One region of the Sporacetigenium mesophilum DSM 16796 genome, then DNA from elsewhere that is predicted to be linked to it. Evidence: predicted binding sites of a transcription regulator. Region 1 holds the regulator's gene; each other region holds the start of a gene.

Region 1 (6,386 bases):
ATCTTCAAAGCCACCAAATCCGCCTTGACCACCAAAGCCTCCTTGGCCGCCAAATCCACCGTTCATTCCTTCATGACCAAATTGGTCATAAGTGCTTTTTTTGCCTTCATCTGATAAAACTTCATATGCCTCATTTATTTCTTTGAACTTTTCTTCCGATTCTTTATCTCCAGCGTTTCTATCTGGATGATATTTCATAGCTAACTTTCTATATGCCTTTTTTATATCCTGTGCAGATGTGCTTTTATCTACACCTAAGACTTCATAGTAATCTCGTTTTTGCGCCATATATTGTCACCACCTTAACTTAGTATACATAAGAATAGCTTGCAGTTGCAACTACAAGCTATTCCATAATAAATTACATCACTATATAATTATATACAACTATTGAAGTTTGTTGAACTATTTATTATTTTCATCATCAACAACTGTGTAATCAGCATCTACAACATTGTCATCTTTTGGTCCGCTTTGAGCACCAGCATTAGCTTGTTCTCCAGCTTCTGCCCCAGCTTGTTGATACATTTGCTCAGATATTTTATGGAACTTGTTCATAACATTATCTATAGCATTTTTTATATCTTCAACTGATGAAGATTCATTATCTTTAATACTTCTTAAATTTGACAGTTCAGCTTCTACATCTGACTTATCATTTGCATTTATTTTATCGCCTAGGTCATTTAATGTTTTTTCTGTTTGATATATAGTTGACTCAGCTTGATTTAATATTTCTATTTTTTCTTTTCTAGTTTTATCAGCTTCAGCATTCATTTCAGCTTCTTTTATTTTTCTTTCTATTTCTTCTTCTGATAAATTAGTGCTAGAAGTTATTGTTATTTTTTGTTCTCTTCCTGTTCCTAAATCTTTAGCAGAAACATTAACTATACCATTTGCATCTATATCAAATGTAACCTCTACTTGAGGTACCCCTCTTGGTGCTGGTGGTATTTCTGTTAATTGGAATCTACCTAATGTGCTATTGTCACTTGCCATTGATCTTTCACCTTGTAATACGTGTATATCAACAGCAGTTTGATTGTCAGCAGCAGTTGAGAATACTTGAGACTTTTTAGTAGGTATAGTAGTATTTCTTTCTATTATCTTAGTAAATACTGAACCTAATGTTTCTATACCTAATGATAATGGAGTAACGTCTAATAATAATAAGTCGTTAACTTCTCCAGTTAAAACTCCACCTTGTATAGCAGCTCCTACTGCAACACATTCATCAGGATTTATACCTTTATGTGGCTCTTTTCCTATGAATTTTTTAACAGCATCTTGAACTGCTGGTATTCTTGTAGATCCACCTACTAATAATACCTGGTCTATATCTGATGGATTAAGACCTGCATCTTTTAAAGCTCTTCTAGTAGGTTCCATAGTTCTTTCTACTAATTTAGCTGATAATTCATCAAATTTAGCTCTTGTTAAGTCCATATTTAAGTGTTTTGGACCTGTAGCTGTAGCAGTTATAAATGGTAAATTTATGTTAGTAGTCATAACACTAGATAATTCTTTTTTAGCTTTTTCTGCATCTTCTTTTAATCTTTGAAGAGACATACTATCTTGTCTTAAGTCAACACCTTCTTGCTTTTTGAATTCTTCAGCTATATAGTTTATTATAACTTCATCGAAATCATCTCCACCTAAGTGGTTATCTCCACTAGTAGCTAGAACTTCAAAAGCTCCATCTCCTATTTCAAGTATAGATACATCAAATGTACCTCCACCTAAGTCAAATACTAATATTTTTTGATCTTGATTAGCCTTATCAAGTCCATAAGCAAGTGCTGCTGCAGTTGGCTCATTTATTATTCTCTTAACTTCAAGACCTGCTATTCTACCAGCATCTTTAGTTGCTTGTCTTTGAGCATCAGTAAAGTATGCTGGAACTGTTATTACAGCTTCAGTAACTTTTTGACCTAAATAACCTTCAGCATCAGCTTTTAATTTTTGAAGTATCATTGCTGATATTTCTTGCGGAGTATATTTATTGCTATCTATATTAACTTTATAGTCAGTTCCCATATGTCTTTTTATAGACGCTATAGTTCTATCAGCATTTGTAACCGCTTGTCTTTTAGCAGGTTCTCCAGCTATTTTTTCTCCATCTTTTGCAAAAGCAACTATTGATGGAGTAGTTCTCATTCCTTCAGCATTTGCTATAACTTGTGGCTCTCCACCTTCTAATACGGCAACACAAGAGTTTGTTGTTCCTAAGTCTATACCTATTATTCTACCCATATGTAACATCCTCCCTAAATTTTATATTTTAACAAGATACCTTTACCATCGATGGTCTTATAACTCTACTAGATAGTTTGTATCCTTTTTGAAGTACTTGTATTACTTTATTTGGTTCTACTCCTTCAGCAGGCTCTTGCATTACAGCCATGTGAAGATTAGGATCAAATTCTTCATTTTGTGCAGCTATTTCTTCAACTGAAAACTTTGATAAAGTATCCTTTAGTTGTTTATAAACTAATTCAATACCTTTATACATATCACTCTCTTTGTCATCACATGCTTCTAATGCTCTCTCCATATTATCAATAACAGGAAGTAGGTCTATTACCATTTTTTCATTTGCATATATACTTAAACTTTCTTTTTCTTGCTGAGTTCTTCTTCTAAAATTATTAAAATCAGCTTGAAGTCTTTGTAAACTATCTTTTAATGTTTGTATTTCAACATCTTTTGAATCAGATTCTTCAACATCTATATTTTCTTCGTTATTTACTATATCTTCATTGATTACTTCTTCTACATTTAAATCTTTTTCTTCCAAGTCTTGTCCACCCCTTAGAGTATATTATTTTTTATTTATTAATAGACCCATATAATTTATCATAGAATAAATTTTTGCATAATCCATTCTAGTAGGTCCTATAAATCCTATCTTACCTACTCCAACTCCATCAATTATATAAGTTGCAGTTATTATACTACAATCCTTTGCTATATCATAACTATTATCGCTACCTATTATTATATTTACGTTCTCTTTTTCTATTCCTTTTGAGTTAACAATATTTGTCAACATATCTCTTTCTTCTAACATATTCAGAAATGCCTTAGCCTTTAATATGTCGTTAAACTCAGGAAAGTTAAATATATTAGTAGCTCCACTTAATGATATATCAGACTCCTTAGTTACATTATTACTTATAACATTTAGTAACTGATCAAAGATTATAGAATAGTCGCTTATTTGCGATTTTATATACTTTATAAAATCTTCATCTAAGTCTACTATAGATTTATGTTGTAACTTACTAGTAAGAATATTTGATATTATATTTAGTTTTTCTTGATCTATTTCTATACCTGTACTTATATTAACATTTTTGATATTTCCTTTTTCAGTTACAACTATTAACATTATACTTTTAGGATTTAACTCTACAAGCTGTATATGCTTTATTTTACTTTGTTCTACAAAGTTAGAAGACAATGCAACTGTTGTGTAGTTAGTAATTTTTGACAATAATTTAGCTGTATCATGAATTAATTCCTTTATTTGATTAACATTATTAGCTATACATTGTTGCATTAGAATCTTATCATTTTCATCTAAATCAGTTTTTTTCATCAAAGAATCTACATATAGTTTGTATCCCTTTTCAGAAGGTATTCTCCCAGCAGAGGTATGGGGTTGTGTTAAATAACCTAAATCTTCTAGATCAGCCATTTCATTTCTTATAGTTGCTGCGCCTACACCAAAATCATATTTTTTAGATATTGTTCTTGATCCTACGGCTTCTGCAGTTTCTATATAATCTTTTACTATGGCTGTTAAAATTTTAAGTTTTCTTTCATTTAAGTCCATATTAACACCTCCTGTTTCTGCTGTTAGCACTCATCAACTTTGAGTGCTAAAAAGATTATATATATTATATAACATTATAATCTTTTTTTGTCAATAGTTTATGATATTAATCTAAAAATTCTATAAATACAGAGTTGGAAACTTCAATTCCCTTTTGAGTTAAATACATTATTTTATCATCATAGTCAATTAGGTTATTATTTCTTAACTTCTCCATAATACCTTTATATTTTTCTTTGAAGTTTATATTAAATTCTTTTGCAAAATCATTAAAATATATACCTTCATTCATTCTAAGACCCATAAATATCTTTTCTTCTATTTTATCTTTAACTTCCAATATATTTTTATCACATATTGGTTTATTTTCACTATCTATATGGCCAAAGTATTCATTTAAGGCTTCAACATTTGAATATCTAACTCCATCTATATAACCAGATGCACCAGGCCCTAGTCCTAGATATTCTTCACATTTCCAATAAATAATATTATGATTGCATTCATAGCCTTTCTTTGAGTAATTAGATATTTCATATTGATTATATCCATATTCTTTTAAATATTTTATAGAGTATCTATACATTTTTATATCAAGTTCTTCATCTGTAGGGTTTAATTCTTTTCTTTCATATAGTTCATAGAATTTAGTTCCTTCTTCTATTATAAGAGAATATGCAGATATATGAGTTGGATTTAACATAACTACCTTTTGTAGAGTTTCCTTCCAATCATCAATTGTTTGATTTGGAAGTGCGTACATAAGGTCTATATTTATATTATTAAAACCTATATTTTTTGCATCTTCATAATTCTTAGCAAACTCTTCAAAAGTGTGTATTCTACCTAACTTGTCTAAGTGACTTTGTTGGTAAGCCTGAAGCCCTATACTTAATCTATTTACACCTATATTGTATAGTGTTTTTAGTTTTGATTTTGTTAAAGTTCCTGGATTTGCTTCTATACTTATTTCAGCATCACTATGTATATTAAAGTTTGAATATATATTATTAAACAAGTATTCTAGTTCATCTTCTTTTAATATAGTAGGAGTACCGCCTCCTATGAATACACTTGTAAATACTTTATCCTTAAAATCTGACCTATACAAATTCATTTCCTTTACTATGCTTTCTAAATACTTATCTTTATCTTCACCGTTTATTGAATAAGAATTAAAATCACAGTAATTACATTTTTTAATACAAAAAGGAACATGTAAATATAATCCTAACATTTTTACCTCCACTAAAAGCTTAATTAAGTTAATTGTATCATTTGTTAATAAAATTCGCTATGCTCATGTCGCCAACAGCATGAAGAACAGGCCCGTTGCTCAAGAATAAAAGCCTTGGAATATTCCAAGGCTCTGTATTAAGCTTCTCTATTTTTCTTCTTCATAGAATTATAAACTGGCCAACCTATAGCAGTTACTATAAGACCTGCTATAGCATAAGTTGTTTGAGTTATTAATGTATTTATTACAACATATCCTCCACCTATTATAGCTATAAGAGGAACTATTGGATATAGTGGAACTTTATATGGTCTGTGTAAGTCAGGTCTTTTCTTTCTTAATATCATAACCCCTATAAATGTCATTATATAGAATATCCATACTATGAATACAGTTAAATCTGTTAACAAGTTAAATTGTCCTGATAATGCATATATACAAGATAATATTGCTATAAACCATATTGCATTAGATGGTACATTACTACCTGATAATTTTGATAATGATTTATATCCTGGGAAACTTCCTTCAACAGCTAGTTTGTATGGAACCCTTCCTGCTGTTAATGTATATCCATTTAAAGCACCAAACACTGATATAAGTATACCAACAGTTATTACAGTTCCTCCAGTTTGTCCAAATATAGCTGTTGCAACTTTTGCTGCAGGAGTTGATGTAGCTGCTAACTCTGATGCTGGAAGTACCCATAAATATGCTATATTTATTGCTATATAAACTGCCATAACTAATGATAAACCACCTACTATAGCTTTTGGTAAATCCTTTGCTGGATTTTTCATTTCACCAGCTATGGAACCTACGTTTATCCATCCATCATATGCAAATAATGTAGCTATTAATGCTGAACCAAGTGCTGTGCCTGTGTTGACGTTAGGATCTGTCATAGGAAGCAATCTAGTTTCTACACTTCCATTTCCATTTACAAAACCAAATATTATTATCATTGCTAAAGGTATAAGTTTAGCTATGGTAGCTACTGTTTGTATACTACCTGCTGTTTTTGATCCTAGTGTATTTAAGAAGGATAAAAATAAAATTGTTATTATAGCTATTGTTATAATAATTGCCAAAGATCTATCTACATCCATTCCCAACAAAACTACTACCTGTGTAGCAAATATAACCGCTAATGCTGCTATTGTACCAGGAAAAAATAATACAGTTTGCATCCATCCTGTTAGGAATCCCCATACATCTCCATAGGCTTCTTCTATATATGTCATCATACCTCCAGTTCTAGGTATTGCTGCTGCAAGTTCTGCTGCTGTAAGACCGCCACATACTGTAAGT
Region 2 (6,386 bases), on a different contig from region 1:
AATTAATATGGAAAATCCAATGCTTGAGATGGACGTTTTTAAATCAAAAACATTTACACTTACAACTATAATAGGAAGTATTTTGAGTATATCATCTGTAGGAGCAAGTATTATAGTGCCAATATTTCTTCAAACTATACTTGGAAAATCAGCTTTTACAAGCGGATTAGTACTTCTACCAGGTGCATTATTAATGGCAGTTATGATGGTAGTATCTGGACGTTTATTTGATAAGTATGGTGTAAAAAAATTAGCAATACCTGGGATTATTTTATTAATTATTTCAACTTTCCCTTTTACAAAATTGCATAATGATACCTCAGCTATGTATATTGCTGTTTTATATGCAATTAGATATATTGGAATTGCCCTTGTTATAATGCCAATGCAGACAGCCGGAGTGAATGATTTACCTAATAAACTTCTGCCACATGCAAATGCCGTTGTTAATACAGCAAAACAAGTATCAGGATCTATCGGATCTGCAATATTAATAACTATAATGTCTAATGTTGCAACTTCTAATGCTCCAGCTAAATCTCTTGCTAAAACAAATATAGAACTTTATAATTTAGAAATGTTAGATGCTGCAATAAAAGGTATGAATACTACATTTATATTCGTTATAGTTATAACTGTAATTGCTTTAGTTGTATCATTCTTCTTAAATGATAAAAAGAAGAATAACTCCCCTGTTATGTGCAATGAGGTAGAACAGCTTGCTTAACTGTTGATATTAAAAGAGAGTGTTTTACACTCTCTTTTTGTTAAAATATAGTATATACATACCGTATATCAAAATTATTACCATATACGATTTTTGCTTCAGGTTTTTATACAACTGCGTATTAAACTATATATTTATTATATAATAAATATAACAATTTCAACACTGGTCTAAAACATAGCCAATTTTAAAAGGGCCTTTCGGCTCCTTAGTATTTACCCTGCATTTAAGTATAATGAATTATAATTAACTAAGCCCCATAAAATCTATTTTTTGCAACTGCCATCGTCCATCTTTAACTACGATTGTAGTTCTAAAATATTCTGCTGCTACTGGAGTAACGTGCCAATATCCTTCAATAACTACTTCAGTCTTAGACACAATTTTCTCGTTATATATTCCTAAGAGAACTCCATTTATCAAAGTTAAATCAGAAGCAAACATAGTTGCTAATCCTTTTTCTGTTAATGTCTCAGGAGATTCATTCATAACCTCTATCTTATAATTATTTTTAAAGTAATCTAAGATTTGCTGTTTTCCTTCTTGTGAAATCTTATCAAAAGATTTACTTCTCATATCAATTGCGAGATAATCATACTTTCGCTCATATATACTTAGAACTCCTCTTTTAGGTACAAAAGAATCGAATGCAATTTTATAAATGTCTACTAAGTCCTTTGAATCTAATTTAGAAGAATCTTCTGTTGGATTATCTAGATTTGGTTTATTTATAGCATTCTCTAAATTTGGTTGATTATAGCAGCCTCCAAGCATAATAAACATACTTATCATACAAAATATTAATATTATTCTTTTCATGTTTTTCTCCTCAATGTATTCTTAAATACCTTCTATGATATGTATTTTTAGCATTTGCTTTAAATTTATTTATAGTTTTATTAATGCTTTATCTTAATAGGAAAAAACAAAGTCTATATCTTAAAATAAATGGTTTACATTTGAGGTGCAAAGTATTAAATCTTACTCAGAATATCAACCCAAATCACAGTAAAAATCACGCAAAAAGAGTGTGCTTTTCAACTAAAAACACACTCTTTTTATTTAGAAAAAAATTTACACAGTTTATAAACACTATGAATTCTTCTTAATATAGATTTTAAAAACCTTTATAGCTAGATACATCGTATATATGGCTGTAAATTTTATAAACCAGTCAACATACATACTAAAAAATGCATAATACATAAATATCTCCCCTTTTTTATATTCTTACATAAATGTATAATATTCTACAACTATGCAATAAACTATATTTGTATAGTATTATAAATATAGCAATTTCAACAATGATTTAAAGCATATCCTAAATCTATAATTATAAAACCTACAATAATATACCTTATTTTTATGAAATTCTCCTTGTCTATTAATATTTCTTAACTTTATCATATATCTAGTAAATCCACCACATAGCCAAAACGAATAATAAGAAAGAGAAGTTAGATATATATATTATATCCTTAATTCTAACCATACGAAATATGAATACTATAAATAGCGTAATAAAAAAATGTCATCATTTTTTAACATCCGCATATTATAAATTAAGCTTGAAACTTTTTGCTCATTTAGTTTTAAGCCTCACTCGATGATATTTAAAAATCTTATTTAGGATTTATAATCCTAAGAGAAAAGACCAGACGGAAACCCTGGTCTTTTTTCATGTAAAAAAATAGAATTAATTAAACAATTCTATTTTATCTTCTTTGAATAACTTCTATTATATTTATTTGCTATATTCTCTACGTTAAGACTTAACGTATTTCTAACCATAAGCAAATACGCCATAGCCAACAATTTAATTTTAAATCTACTGACTTATATTTCTGTATATGTATTTTTATAATAGCTTAATGCTCAACAACTCTTTATTGCAATAAAAAATTTAAAAATCCCTTAGAGTTTTTATCTAAGGGGTTTTTATCTATTTCATTATTTTACAAATATTATTAGTAAATTCTATAGGGTCAGATACTGTAAGACCTTCTATAAGTAACGCTTGATTATATAGTATATCTGCATATAATTTAAACTTTTCTTTGTCATTATCATAAGCTTCTTTTAATGAATTAAATACATCGTGATTTACGTTTATTTCTAATACTTTATCAGCTTGTATGTTTTCGTTATTAGGCATAGATCTTAGGATCTTTTCCATTTCAATTGTAAGTTCACCTTCATTTGATAAACATACTGGATGATTTTTAAGTCTCTTTGATGCTCTAACAGCTTTAACTTTTCCACCTAAAATATCCTTAATATTTTCAAATAAATTCTTGTTTTCATTTTCTTCAGTTTCAGACTTCTTATCTTCTTCATTTTCTATACCTAGGTCACCACTAGATACAGATTTAAATTCCTTTTCTTTGTAGTTCATCATAACTCTTATTGCAAACTCATCTACATCATCTGTAAAGTATAGTATTTCATATCCTTTATCTAATACGCCTTCTGTTTGTGGCATTTTCTCAATTCTTTCAACTGATTCTCCTGAAGCATAATAAATATACTTTTGATCTTCTGGCATTCTAGAAATATACTCATCTAAAGTAACTACTTTCTTTTCTTTTGATGAATAGAACATTAGTAGATCTTGTAAGTCCTCTTTATTCATTCCAAAATCATTATACACACCAAATTTTAATTGTCTTCCAAATGAATCGTAGAAAGTTTCATATTTTTCTCTTTCATTTTTTAACATATTTTCTAACTCTTTTTTGATTTTGTTTTTTATATTTTTAGCAATAAGCTTTAATTGTCTATCGTGTTGTAGTATCTCTCTGGATATGTTAAGAGATAAATCCTCTGAATCTACTATACCTTTAACAAATCCAAAATAGTCAGGAAGTAAATCTCCACACTTATCCATAATTAAAACGCCATTTGAATATAGCTCTAAGCCTTTTTCATAGTCCTTTGTATAAAAATCATATGGCATTTTTTCTGGAATATATAATATAGCATTATAACTTACTGCACCATCAACGCTTAAGTGAATATGCTTTAGTGGTTTATCAAATCCATAGTGCTTTTCAAAATAGAAGTTATTATAATCTTCCTCAGTAAGTTCTTTTTTGTTCTTTCTCCATAGCGGAACCATACTATTTATAGTTTCTTCTTCTGTATAACTTTCGTATTCGCTTTCACTGCCAGTTTTAAGTCTGCTTTTACTTATATCCATTTTAATTGGGTATCTAATAAAGTCAGAGTATTTCTTAATAATATTTTTTAGTCTATATTCATCTAAATAATCATCAAAGTTTTCATCTTCATTGTTTGTTTTTATATTAAGTATTATTTCTGTACCAACTGAGTCTTTTGTCCATGACTCAATAGTATACGCATCTGCCCCTTGTGACTCCCACTTATAAGCTTCATCGCTACCAAAAGCTTTAGTTATAACAGTAACCTTATCAGCTACTAAGAATGCAGAGTAAAACCCTACACCAAACTGACCTATTATATCGTATCCATCTCTTAATTCGTTTTCTTTTTTGAATTGTAATGATCCACTCTTTGCTATAACTCCAAGATTTTCATCAAGTTCATCTTTCGTCATACCAATACCAGTATCAATAATTCTTAATGTTCTATTTTCTTTATTTGGAATTACTTTAATATAATAATTTTCTTTTTCAAAGTTTATAGATTCATCTACTAATGCTTTGTAGTAAATTTTGTCCATTGCATCACTTGCATTAGAAATAAGCTCTCTTAAAAATATCTCCCTGTTTGTATAAATCGAGTTAACCACAATGTCTAGCAGCCTTTTTGACTCAGCCTTAAACTGTTTTGTTTCCAATTTAAACATCTCCTTTCAAACTCTATATGTATACAGTGTTATTAGCACTCCCTTTTATCGAGTGCTAACCATATATTTTATATATCATATTTTTACATATTATGTCAATACGTTTTCTTTAAAATGAATCATTAATAAAACTTTTTATAAGGGGAAATATATAATGTAGAAAAATTTTTTTGAAAGGCGGATATTATATGATACCTGAAAAATTATTAGAGATATTAAAACACGAAGGTGTAGTTGCTATAGCTACCCAAGGTGAAAAAGGGCCTCACCTTGTTAACAGTTGGAACAGCTATATTAAGGTTTTCTCTGACAATTGTTTTACCATTCCAGCTGGTTATATGAATGAAACAGAGGCTAATATTAATAAGGATAACAAAGTGCAAGTTACAGTTGGCAGTCGAGAAGTTGCTGGATTTAACGGGCCAGGCACTGGTTTTTTAATAGAAGGTACTGCAAGTTTTGAAAAATCAGGTCCTGAGTTTGATGATATTAAAGAAAGATTCCCTTGGGCTAGGGCTGCACTAAAAATTAATGTTAGCTCAGCAACTCAAACACTGTAAACTACAAAAAATTCGCTTCGCTCATGTCGCCAACGACCTTGAGAAACAGGTCCGTTGCTCAAGTTTATCAGTAGTAAATTATACCTTATCCACAGAACGGATAAATTATAATTTACTTATAAGCAAAGGTTGTATCATTTTGGATACAACCTTTTTCTATACAAAATTCTATACTTAATTAGATTTATGTCTATCTATTATATCATCTATTATTACTACTAAACTCAATATAAATGCTTCATCTTCAAAATCTATATCTACAGTATAATTATCTGTAAATGCAAATAATTCTCTTGTTGCTCTTGCAATTATTCTATCGTCCTTAACTATTGTGTAGTTATAGTGAAATATATCTCCTTGGATTTTTATTTCTCCATATTTGCTATCTACTTTTAGCTTATCACTGAAAAAAGTTAGTTTTTGACTTACATTTGCTATTATATTTCCACTTTCAAAAACCTCATAGTTTGCCATAAATGACAATAGTCTTTGTTTTGCTGAATATATAATATTATTGTTTTTTAGGATGTCAAATTGCAAACCCAATGAAATAAATTTATTATCTACAAAGAAACATTCTTCATCAAATTCATTTTTTATCCAAAAATCTTCTTTTAACTTAAAAAACTTTGATTTCATATAATATCTCATTACTAACTACCCCCTATTTTTTATTATAGCTATATTTTAATATAGCCTTGAAATTAGGTAAACAAGTGAAGCAGAATAAATAAATAATGCTCCTAATGCAGGATTTACAATTGTTTATCAGAAAAGGTTAATGTGACTACCTGTACTAAATCCATTCCGTCGAACTTTGACGGAACAAAATAGTCTTGTGGAGAATAGCTTCTCATACTTGTGCCGCTATCGTAGACCATAAGAGCAATAGGAATTTCCTTATTAATTTCTATCTTCTGGAATTCCTGTAAAAAGCCTTTAGTAGATGCCATTGTTTCTGTATCAAGTATGATTTCATCTGTTTTGTATGAAGCTCTTCCACTAGAATTTATATTGAAATCAATCGCATAATTTTCTTTTAGTTGCATTGTAAAAGTTCCAGTTAATTGCTCGATAGGCTCTCTTTCTGTACCTATTGAAATAGCTCCGCCACCAATACTGCTCCAATTTTCACCGTTTTCAAGCTTATACACGTTTACATTTAAAGTTATTGCTTCTCTTGGTGCATTGAAAGAAATTATTTGTGAATTGCCTTCCATTCCAAAAGACTGTAATACATGTTTCTCACTTTCTGATAATTCGTATG
Region 3 (6,386 bases), on a different contig from region 1:
ATTAGATACATTAAAGGCAATGATAGGCATTATGAAAAAAGATATGCATAATGAAAATTTAAAAGTATTTAATATTGCAGAATAAATGAAAGAACAAAAGGCGTGATTTCTATATAATATAGAAATCACGCCTTTATTTAATTAAAATTTTTAGAAAAACTTATTTTAAATTTAATATATTTCTTATTTCATCATTTAAAATACTTAGATGTTCTGGATTATTTATTAAATCTACTTTATTTATATCGACATATAAAACAGGAGATTGTTCATAATTAGATATCCAACCCTCATATCTGCTATGGAGATTTGTCCAATAGCTCTTGTCTACAGCTTTTTCCATCTCTCTACCCCTAAGATTTATTCTATGAAGTATAGTATCTATAGAACCATCAAGATATATCATTAAATCTGGTTTTCTTAAATATGGTAACATATCATAAAATAGCTCTTTATAAGTTACATAGTCTCTTTCATTCATTTTGCCATCTTCGTATAGAGCCTGGGCAAATATTTCAACATCCTCATATATACTTCTGTCTTGAATGTTATTAAATGTATTTAATTCTATTTCTTTTTGTTGCTTAAATCTTTGAGCTAAAAAATACAACTGTAAATGAAATCCCCATTGTTTTTGATTCAGGTAAAAATCTGATAAATAAGGATTATTATCCACCTTTTCAAAATGAGTTCTAAAATCAAGAGACTCTCCTAAGAGTTTTGTTAATGTAGACTTTCCAGCTCCCACATTACCAGCTACAGTTATAAATCTATTTCTATAAGGATCTAGTTCGCATTTAATTTCACAGTTGTCTATAAGTTTAAACATTAATTGTACCTCCTAAGTTGCTAATGGCGTCCTCTACCTTTTTTATTAACATTTTTCTATCTTCTTCATTATTAAGAAAATCAAGGTTAGAATTATCTATTTCTATTATTAAAGGAATCTTATCTCCGAAATGATGTTTTATAGAAAGCGGGTCAAAATAATATTTATACTCTTTTCTAAGAGTATCTATGTAAATTTGATCCATTTGCCTTTCAAAACTTCTATCTCTCATAGCTATTCTCTTCATAAGAGTATCGGTATTAGAAGTAAGATAAATTATAATATCAGATTGAGGTAAATCACTTACAAATATATTATAAACTTGTTTATATCTATGAAATTGTTTTTTATCCAAAGTAAGTCCTGCAAATACTAGGTTTTTTATTATGTTATAGTCACTGACTACGTTTTGACCTTTGCGGAGTACTTTTTCAGCATCTTCAAGCTGTTTTATTCTATTAAACAAGAAAAATGATTCTGTTTGCAAAGCATATTCCTTTATATCGGTATAAAATTTAGATAAAAATGGGTTTTCCTCAATAATTTCTCGTAACAGTATAGCATTAAAATGCTCGTTTAATATATTTGCTAAAGTAGTTTTGCCTACACCTATAGGCCCTTCGATAGATATAAATATGCCTTTTTTATTCATCATAGTCAATCACCTTCTAAAAATAGTGTCTAAAATATTTTATCAAAAAAGAAATATTAATGCTACCTTATGGGTGTAATTAAATAATGGAAAATAAAATAGGAAGATGTAATTAATTTTGTATAAATTTGGGTAAATTAACTATATAAGGTATATGAAAGGAGAAGTATTATGAAAATACATGAAGATGATAATAAAATTATTGTGGAAAATTTACCTGATTTTGACCTTAAGCATATATTCGAATGTGGTCAGTGCTTTAGATGGAATCTTGAGGAAGATGGATCGTATACAGGAGTAGTAAAATCAAAAGTAATAAATGTTAAAAAGGAAGACAATAAAGTTTATTTTGATAATACAAATTTAGAAGAATTTCATAGTATATGGTATAGATATTTTGATTTAGAGACAGATTACAATAAAATAAAAAAAGAGTTAAAGAAAAGGGATAAATATCTAGATAAAGCAACAGAATTTGGTCATGGGATAAGAATTTTGCAACAAGATGAATGGGAAATGCTTATATCATTTATAATATCTGCTAATAATAGAATACCTATGATTAAGAAAGCTATAGAAAACCTATCATCTAGATATGGAGAATATATAGGAGAGTATAGAGAAAAGAAATATTACGCATTTCCAACTCCAGATGAAATGAACAAGCTAAGTGAAGAAGATATAAGGTCTTGTAAAACTGGATTTAGGGCACAATATATAAAAGATACGGCCTATGCAGTAGTTTCTTATAATTATGATTTATATAAATACAAAAACTTAGATACAGATATGTGCAGAAAAGAACTGCTTAAATTTAGTGGGGTAGGTCCAAAGGTTTGTGATTGTATAGCGTTATTTTCTATGCAAAAGTATGACACTTTTCCTGTTGATGTATGGGTAAAAAGAGTTATGCAAGAATTTTATGTATCTGAAGATATGAGTTTAAAGAAAATGAGAGAGTATGCAATAGAGAAATTTGGTGGTTTAGCAGGATTTGCACAACAATACCTTTTTTACTATGCTAGAGAGTTAGGCATAGGAAAAGGATAGGAGGTTACATGAATATTGTAGAAACTATATTTATGACACTGATAATCTTATCTTATATATCTGCAATATTTGTATCTATAAGCATAATTTTGGAAAATAGAGATCCGTCCAAAACTATAGCATGGCTACTTATATTTATTTTGATTCCTATAGCTGGTTTGATTGTATATATCTTCTTTGGAAGAAACATAAGAGAAAGAAAAATATTTAAAACAAGACAAATGGTAGATGACATTAGAGAATCTAATTTATTTAAAAATCTTCAAGAGTTTGAGGATTTGGTTTTGATGGAAAAGAAGGCTATAGCTGAAAAGAAACTATTAAGTAGTGAAGATAGTTGTGATACAAAAAGAAGAGTTGTAAACTTACTTTTAAATACAGGTAGGTTTCCATTTACTATAAATAACAATGTAAAAGTATTTAGGGATGGAAGTGAAAAATTTGATTCGCTTATAGAAGACTTGAAAAATGCAAAATCTCATATACATCTTGAATATTTTATAATAAAGTACAGTGAAATAGGAAATAAAATAAAAGAAATTCTAATTCAAAAATCAGAAGAAGGCGTAGAAGTAAAAATATTATACGATGATGTTGGATGCTGGAAACTTTGGTTTAATAGAAAATTCTTTTATGATATGAGAAAGCGGGGTATATTAGTGTATCCTTTTTTACCAGCTAAATTTCCTATTATATCTAGTCAATTAAATTATAGGAATCACAGAAAAATCGCTGTCATAGATGGATGCATAGGTTACACAGGCGGAATTAACATTGGAGATGAGTATCTAGGAAGAAATAATAAATTTGGTTATTGGAGAGATACTCATATAAGAATAGAAGGAACATCTGTGTATATGCTCCAAATGGCGTTTTTAATGGATTGGTACTTTACAACAAAAGAGGCCATATTTGAAGAAAAGTATTTTCCAAGTATAAACAATAAAGGTAACAGTATGGTTCAAGTAGTGCCTAGCGGACCTGATAGTGACTGGGAAGCTATACACTATGCATATTTTACAGCTATATGTGAAGCAAAAGAAAAAATATATATAGAAACACCTTATTTTATACCAGATGAAAGTATACTAAAAGCATTAAAATCTGCAGCACTAAGTGGAGTTGATGTTAGAATAATATTTCCAAAAATTGCAGACCATAGGATAGTCCACGAAGCATCTTACTCCTATTTTGGAGATATACTAAAAGCTGGGGGTAAGGTATATTTATACAATAAAGGGTTTATACATTCTAAAGTTATGATAATAGATAATAAACTGGCATCTATAGGTTCTGCTAACATGGACTTAAGAAGCTTTATGTTAAATTTTGAAGTTAATGCATTTCTATATGATAAAAGCATAGTTAAGGATATTACAGGTGATTTTAATGAGGATTTAAGAAATAGTGAGGAAATTACAATGGATAAATATTGTAATAGAGCTACTATAAAAAAGATAAAGGAATCTGCAGCTAGACTATTCTCACCATTGTTATAAAAAGACTGCTTTTATGAGCGGTCTTTTATAATTTTGTTAACCTAAATTCAGTAAAATCAACAATTACATAAATATGAAAATATAGGTAAAAAAAATCAAAAAATACTTGCAAAAAATAACCAATTAATATAATATAATAGTTGTTAGCACTCGATGATGAAGAGTGCTAACATAAAACCGTATTAAATGATAAAATTTTACATAAAATTATAAAAACTAATAGGAGGGATAAATATGAAAATAAGACCATTAGGGGACCGAGTTGTTATAAAAAAGGTAGAAGCTGAAGAAAAAACTAGAAGTGGTATAGTATTACCAGGAACAGCTAAAGAACAACCACAAATGGCAGAGGTTGTAGAAGTAGGACCTGGAGGATTAATAGACGGGAAAGAAGTGACAATGGAATTAAAAGTTGGAGATAAAGTTATATTCTCTAAATATGCTGGAACAGAAGTTAAGCTAGATGGAGAAGAATACACTATATTAAAACAAAGTGACATATTAGCAGTTGTAGAATAATAAAATTTAACTTACGTTTATATAAAAATATTTAGAAATTAACAATAGGAGGGGTTTGTTATGGCTAAGGAAATTAGATTTTCAGAAGCTACAAGAAAAGCTTTAGAAACTGGTGTTAATAAACTAGCAGATACAGTGAAGGTTACATTAGGACCAAAAGGAAGAAATGTTATATTAGATAAAAAATTTGGTTCGCCACTTATAACTAACGATGGTGTTACTATAGCTAAAGAAATAGAATTAGAAGATCCGTATGAAAATATGGGAGCTCAATTAGTTAAAGAAGTTGCTACTAAAACTAATGATGTAGCTGGAGATGGTACAACAACAGCTACAGTTCTTGCTCAAGCTATAATAAGAGAAGGATTAAAAAATGTAACAGCTGGAGCTAATCCAATATTGCTAAGAAAAGGTATACAAAAAGCTGTTGATGTAGCAGTTGAGGAATTAAAGAAACAATCAAGAACTGTAGAAACTAAAGAAGCTATAGCTCAAGTTGCTTCTGTTTCATCTGGAGATGAAGAAGTAGGAAATTTAATAGCTGAGGCTATGGAAATAGTAGGAAAAGATGGAGTTATAACTGTAGAAGAATCTAAGACGATGCATACTGAGTTAGATGCGGTAGAAGGTATGCAGTTTGATAGAGGATATGTTTCTGCATATATGGTAACAGATGTTGAAAAAATGGAAGCTGTATTAAGCGATCCATACATATTAATAACTGATAAAAAGATATCTAATATACAAGAATTACTACCATTACTAGAGCAAATAGTACAACAAGGAAGAAGATTACTGATAATAGCAGAGGACGTTGAAGGTGAAGCTTTATCTACATTAGTACTTAATAAGTTAAGAGGTACTTTTGAAGTTGTTGCTGTTAAAGCTCCAGGATTCGGTGATAGAAGAAAAGCCATGTTAGAAGATATAGCTATTTTAACAGGTGGTCAAGTTATATCTGAAGAAGTTGGATTAGACTTAAAAGAAGCTAATTTATCTATGTTAGGTAGAGCAAGCACTGTTAAGGTTAACAAAGATAACACTACAATAATTGGTGGTGCCGGAGATGAAAAATCTATAGAAGATAGAGTAAATCAAATAAAAGTTCAAATAGAAGGAACTACTTCTGAATTTGACAAAGAAAAATTACAAGAAAGACTAGCTAAACTTGCTGGAGGAGTAGCTGTTATAAAAGTTGGAGCTGCCACTGAAACTGAATTAAAAGAAAGAAAATTAAGAATCGAAGATGCGCTAAATGCTACTAGAGCTGCTGTTGAAGAAGGTATAGTAGCCGGTGGTGGTACAGCACCTGTTAGTGTAATACCAGCGGTAGAAGCTTTAGTTCAATCATTAGAAGGCGAAGTTAAAATAGGAGCTCAAATAATAAGAAAATCATTAGAGGAGCCATTAAGACAAATAGCAACAAATGCAGGTCTTGAAGGCGCTGTTATAGTACAAAATGTTATGAACTCTGAGCCAGAAATGGGATTTGATGCATTAAACGAAAAATATGTAAACATGATAGAAGCTGGTATAGTTGATCCAACTAAAGTTACAAGAACAGCATTACAAAATGCTGCATCTATAGCTGCTGTATTCTTAACTACAGAAGCTGCTGTAGTTGATATACCTGGAAAAGAAGACCCGATGCCTGGAATGGGTGGCGGAATGCCGATGATGTAATTGAAAGAGAGTGCTTAGTCACTCTCTTTTTTATTATAAGGAAATGATAATTTCCAACTGATAAACTTGAGCAACGGTCCTCTTTCTTAAGGTCGTTGGCGATATGAGCAAAGCGAATTTTAGTGTATAAAGTATAAAAGATATGTTAAAATTA

What was found. Region 1 encodes HrcA, which represses chaperone genes, less so after heat shock. Its sites were predicted from a motif close to TTAGCACTCNNNNNNNNNGAGTGCTAA; they were not measured.
Region 2: the regulator HrcA is predicted to act here: its motif matches at 4,592-4,618, upstream of htpG (molecular chaperone HtpG).
Region 3: the regulator HrcA is predicted to act here: its motif matches at 4,174-4,200, upstream of groES (co-chaperone GroES).

Annotation. Positions count from the first base shown of each region.
Region 1 is NZ_JCANUR010000004.1:79,968-86,353, reverse strand. Features, by position in the region: gene dnaJ (molecular chaperone DnaJ) at 1-288, opposite strand, end outside; gene dnaK (molecular chaperone DnaK) at 406-2,253, opposite strand; gene grpE (nucleotide exchange factor GrpE) at 2,282-2,797, opposite strand; gene hrcA (heat-inducible transcriptional repressor HrcA) at 2,822-3,838, opposite strand; gene hemW (radical SAM family heme chaperone HemW) at 3,945-5,075, opposite strand; gene BS62_RS05505 (APC family permease) at 5,213-6,386, opposite strand, start outside.
Region 2 is NZ_JCANUR010000003.1:185,391-191,776, forward strand. Features, by position in the region: gene BS62_RS05065 (MDR family MFS transporter) at 1-727, shown strand, start outside; gene BS62_RS05070 (hypothetical protein) at 974-1,546, opposite strand; gene htpG (molecular chaperone HtpG) at 2,673-4,550, opposite strand; gene BS62_RS05080 (pyridoxamine 5'-phosphate oxidase family protein) at 4,748-5,119, shown strand; gene BS62_RS05085 (LURP-one-related/scramblase family protein) at 5,294-5,770, opposite strand; gene BS62_RS05090 (YgaN family protein) at 5,875-6,386, opposite strand, start outside.
Region 3 is NZ_JCANUR010000010.1:68,735-75,120, forward strand. Features, by position in the region: gene carB (carbamoyl-phosphate synthase large subunit) at 1-85, shown strand, start outside; gene BS62_RS09480 (deoxynucleoside kinase) at 161-829, opposite strand; gene BS62_RS09485 (deoxynucleoside kinase) at 822-1,484, opposite strand; gene BS62_RS09490 (DNA-3-methyladenine glycosylase family protein) at 1,653-2,531, shown strand; gene cls (cardiolipin synthase) at 2,540-4,030, shown strand; gene groES (co-chaperone GroES) at 4,265-4,549, shown strand; gene groL (chaperonin GroEL) at 4,610-6,232, shown strand.